DNA from 2 places in the Paenibacillus sp. CB74 genome. Region 1 is predicted to be linked to the other one. Evidence: riboswitches for the same ligand, from Rfam matches in the RefSeq annotation. Region 1 holds a riboswitch; the other holds the start of a gene.
The links. A riboswitch is a leader RNA that binds a small molecule or an ion and turns the genes downstream of it on or off. The one in region 1 is predicted to bind cyclic di-AMP.
Positions count from the first base shown of each region.

Region 2: it holds a riboswitch for cyclic di-AMP, as region 1 does, so the genes downstream of both, ACX9NY_RS13230 (C40 family peptidase) here and ACX9NY_RS23145 (C40 family peptidase) in region 1, are expected to answer to the same signal.

Region 1 covers NZ_CM146009.1:5,222,311-5,224,515, forward strand. Annotated here, with positions in the region: gene ACX9NY_RS23135 (M1 family metallopeptidase) at 1-104, shown strand, start outside; gene ACX9NY_RS23140 (hypothetical protein) at 115-966, shown strand; cyclic di-AMP (ydaO/yuaA leader) riboswitch at 1,212-1,349, shown strand; gene ACX9NY_RS23145 (C40 family peptidase) at 1,353-1,823, shown strand; gene ACX9NY_RS23150 (GNAT family N-acetyltransferase) at 2,178-2,205, shown strand, end outside.
Region 2 covers NZ_CM146009.1:3,011,060-3,013,264, forward strand. Annotated here, with positions in the region: gene pelA (pectate lyase) at 1-590, opposite strand, end outside; cyclic di-AMP (ydaO/yuaA leader) riboswitch at 1,018-1,149, shown strand; gene ACX9NY_RS13230 (C40 family peptidase) at 1,155-1,619, shown strand; gene ACX9NY_RS13235 (carboxymuconolactone decarboxylase family protein) at 1,718-2,047, opposite strand; gene ACX9NY_RS13240 (hypothetical protein) at 2,189-2,205, opposite strand, start outside.

The sequences.
Region 1 (2,205 bases):
TGAACAATTTCCTAAAATCCGGACTGGATGAGCAGACGAAGTCCCGCTGGAGCATGAGTGTAACCAAACTAATAGAAGCCATATTCGGAGGTCTGTCATGGTGAGGTGGATACGGTGAAAGCGAAAATACGTGAAGGCTGGTTTCTCGTCCGTCAGCATATGTTCATTGCGGCACTCTTATTTCTTTATCAACTCATTTGGGGATATTTCTTCTATCGAATGGTACAATCGGCAGTCATCCCACTCCTCCTGCGCTATCCAGATTCTGATGCCGGGGAACTGAGTACACTTTTGTTCAAAATGGAAAGCCAACTTAACCTATCTACCCATCCGGAGGTTCATCGTTATCTATGGATTCTGGGGGGCATGCTGCTGGTTCGCATGTTGATCAGCCCCCTTATTCAGGCAGGACTGCTCTACTCACTTCAGCACTTTAATTCTACAGAAGAGCGCATCCCATTCGTCCGTGGAATCAAAAAACTGTGGAAACCGATGCTGCTGCTGCACACCATACGTACATTATTGATACTTCTGCCCGCCTACTGGCTCATACCGAAGCTCTACTCGATCCTCATGGACGGATTTCATTCCCTTCAATTACTTTTGCCTGGTATACCTTATGTTGCTGCCTGGATTGTATATGGATGGGTCATCCACCATGTCATGCTCTACATGCAGTTCGGTGTGTCGGCACCAGAAGGAGAAGGCGGGGCTCACGGCACCCTCAAAGCACTCTGGATTGCACTGCGTCATCTCATCGCCGTTATCGGCATTGCTCTCCTGCTGGGCGGAGTCCACTTACTCGTCTTTGGGGCATTCACTTCAGCCTCATGGTTATTAACGGGACTTACCGGACTTATACTACAGCAGACGTATCCACTTGCCAGATGTCTATTGAGTCTGTGGAAAATATGCAGCCATTTCCGATTGTGGCAGTCCAAAGTATCCAAAGGTGAGAGCATTTAGTTTAAAAATTGTTACCATCACATGTTAAACTCATGGCCTGCTATGTACTTATAAATAGGCAAACCTCAACCTTTCCCCGTCAAAGGTCGAGGTTTTTTTTGCTAATTTTGTTGCTAAACGTTGCCAAAGACGTACTCCTCTGTTACAATAATCGCAGTGAGTTTTTAGTAACAACTTTGTAATCTTTACATTCATATTTGTAACTACTTAAAATTAAATCGTCATTTCTTGATTTCGCAGGTGCATAACTAGCATAGCCAAATTCCTGGCACCTGGGAAGCGGGGGAACCAGTTATGGGTGAATTGATCTTGCTACAGAGGGATCATAGGGGACCTTCAACCGAATCCTTAAGCTAACCTCGCAGGCGTTGGAAGGGGAATATCTCTTGTTCAAGAAGAAATTAACCGCAGCTGTACTTAGCATCACATTCGCATTATCGCTTGGTGCAGGTAGCGCATTCGCAGATTCAAAAATGGATAAAGTAATTGATTCAGCAATGGGAACTACATACAAAAGTGGGGGAACAACGCTTAACGGCTTTGACTGCTCCGGATTTACACGGTATGTATTCGACAAATTGGGTATTGATTTGGCACGCCAATCCAGTTCCCAATTCGACATGGGCGATTCCGTATCCCGCATGGAAATGAGAGCTGGCGATCTGGTATTCTTTAATACTACAGGTAAAGGCGTATCCCATGTAGGAATCTTTGTAGGGGATGGAAAGTTCGCACACTCTTCTTCTTCCAAAGGTGTTACGATCAGTGCATTGAGTGAAAGCTATTGGGCCAATCGTTATGTTGGCGCTAAACGGATTATGAGCACGGACGCGTATGAATCACTGGCCCTTGACTAGGGACAAGCTGAGCAACATGATACTGTAACCATGAACCATACTGTAACGAAGCAAGAAGCATAACAGAACCGCCCGGTACATTCTCCGCAGGAATGTATCCGGCGGTTTTTTTGTGCTTCCATCCTGATTCATATTGCAAGTTACGCTCGGGGCTATCCTGCAACATCAACAGGCTCATTTTGTGCTCGTTCGTCCGTGCCCTTATGATGTTTTTACCCATCCTGTTATAATATAAACGGAATTACCGGAACTTTTGTTTCATATTTTTTTCTGGTAAGAGAGACTTGCTAAATGAATATCTCTTTTGTAGAGTGGACAGAGAGTTCTGTTTCAAGGAAAGGAGCATGCAGGTGTATGAAGGAAGCCCCCGTAACGTTTCACG
Region 2 (2,205 bases), 2.2 Mb from region 1:
GAACTGGAATCATGTTGTTGTCCCCATGCTGTAAGCTTCCCGCCTGAGACGACCTGAGTATTCAGAATCGCCTCCACACCTTTGGCAACTGAATTTTTACTGCGATTAGCAAGTGTACTGTCGATAAATGAGAAATCACCTTTGCGTGTTGCTACTTCATCGAGCATGATCATTACATTAATCATTGCATCATCATTGTAGGTAATATGCTTGTGATATCCAGAGCTTTGGTAGACTTGTGGCCATCCGCCGTTTGAATACTGCATATTGATCAAAAAGTTGATTCCTTTGATTGCAGCTGTGGAGTAGCGTGGATCATTCGTCTTTTTAAATTCCTTCGCCAATCTTCTAATTTCTGAATATGTAGCCTTGTTGTCAATCGTGGACTTCGCCCACTCTCCACTTGTTTGTTTATAATCTTTTCTCCAACCTCCATCCGGCAGTTGGTTCTTCAAAATATCTGAAATACTCGCTGTAGTACCCGATGCATCAGCAGCAGATACCGTCCCTACAGGTAGAACTGCAATTCCAACTGTTGAGAACACCATGGCGCATGCCAGGACAAAAGTAACTATTTTCTTTGCTTTCAAATGTAACACTCTCCCATGTTCATTGTAATAACATCCACAATTCTACCTTACCTATAACGCCCGTCCTTAAACCTCCTTAATTTAAATATATAACATAATAAAATCTATTTTTATCCAATATGTGGATTGGATAATCAGATGATATGCAAAAAATCAATTTTTGTCAATATATGCAACTTAATGAATATAATCTCTTAAATTCTACATAACGGATAGTTCTTTTAACTCATGACAAACTTATTTATTTATCCAATTTCGTCTCAAACGAATCAATAATTACGTTTTTGTCATCAATGATACCCAAACTTGACGCCTTCTTTCATATAAAATCGTTAATTCCGCTAACATTGAGGTATTACGAAGGGGTTTAAAAGGGTTTGACAATTACGCATTTATGCAATATAGTTTCAAATAGTTACAAAAACTTAATTATTCATTGCCGAGTTTCAGGTTTGAAAACGGGGGAACCATTTTGGGTGAATTATTCTTATACATAGGAAATATAGGGAACCTTCTACCGAACCCTTAGCTAACTCCGTAGGCATCGAAGGGAGAACATTGATTTTGAAAAAACTGATTATCTCCATTTTTGGAGCGGCTGTACTATTTACATCCGGGGCAACAAGCACAGAGGCAAGCAGTATTAACTCCGTAGTGAACAACATGACAGGTATTCCTTACAAGTGGGGTGGCACGACTCTGGCCGGGTTCGACTGTTCCGGGTTTATGAGATATATTTTCAATAAATACAGCATTGAATTGCCACGTACTTCGCAACAGCAAGCCAAAGCAGGTACTCCAGTAGCCAAGAGCAATGTTCGGACAGGTGATCTGGTGTTCTTTAACACAACAGGCAAAGGCATTTCACATACAGGTGTTTATATCGGCGGCGGACAATTTGCACATGCATCCAGCAGCAAAGGGGTAAGCATCACCAAAATGAGCAATCCTTATTTCAATGATCGTTACGTAACAGCACGTCGGGTAACTGGACAGTTTATGTACGATAAAATGTTAGGGAAAATGTAGGGATAATATCAAAGAGGAGGCTCCGGATCAACCGGAACCTCCTCTTTTGTTTGATTTCCTCTTTAGGAGGACAGTCCTTGGACTACCTCCATCTACACTTAATGCAGCGCCTTCTGCACTCGCATCGCGCCCTGGGACAGGGCATGTCCGCCTCCTACAGCTCCAGCCACAGCAACGGTCTCCATAATCTCCTGATCTGTAGCGCCCTTGGCACGTGCTTCTTCTACATGATAGAAGGTACATACCTCATTGTTGGCGAACAAGCCAATACCAAGCGCGATGAGCTGTTTGGTCTTCGCATCAATCGCCCCAGGTTGGAAGCATTCTCCGGTAAACTCATGATACGACTTCACCACACCTGGCAGCACATCACTTAATGCTCCAATCTGATCCTTGTAGGCATGAACTTTATCATTCATCAATGTCATGTCTTGCAGCACACCCTCTCGGCTATAGTTACAGAATTTCTTCACTGTACCTATCTTCTCTCCCGAGTGAGTCAATTATGCCAAGAAATCATGGTAATTCCAAACATTTGTACGCTCATACTTCTGACATAATGATCGTTGTTACTCACCAAGTGGAC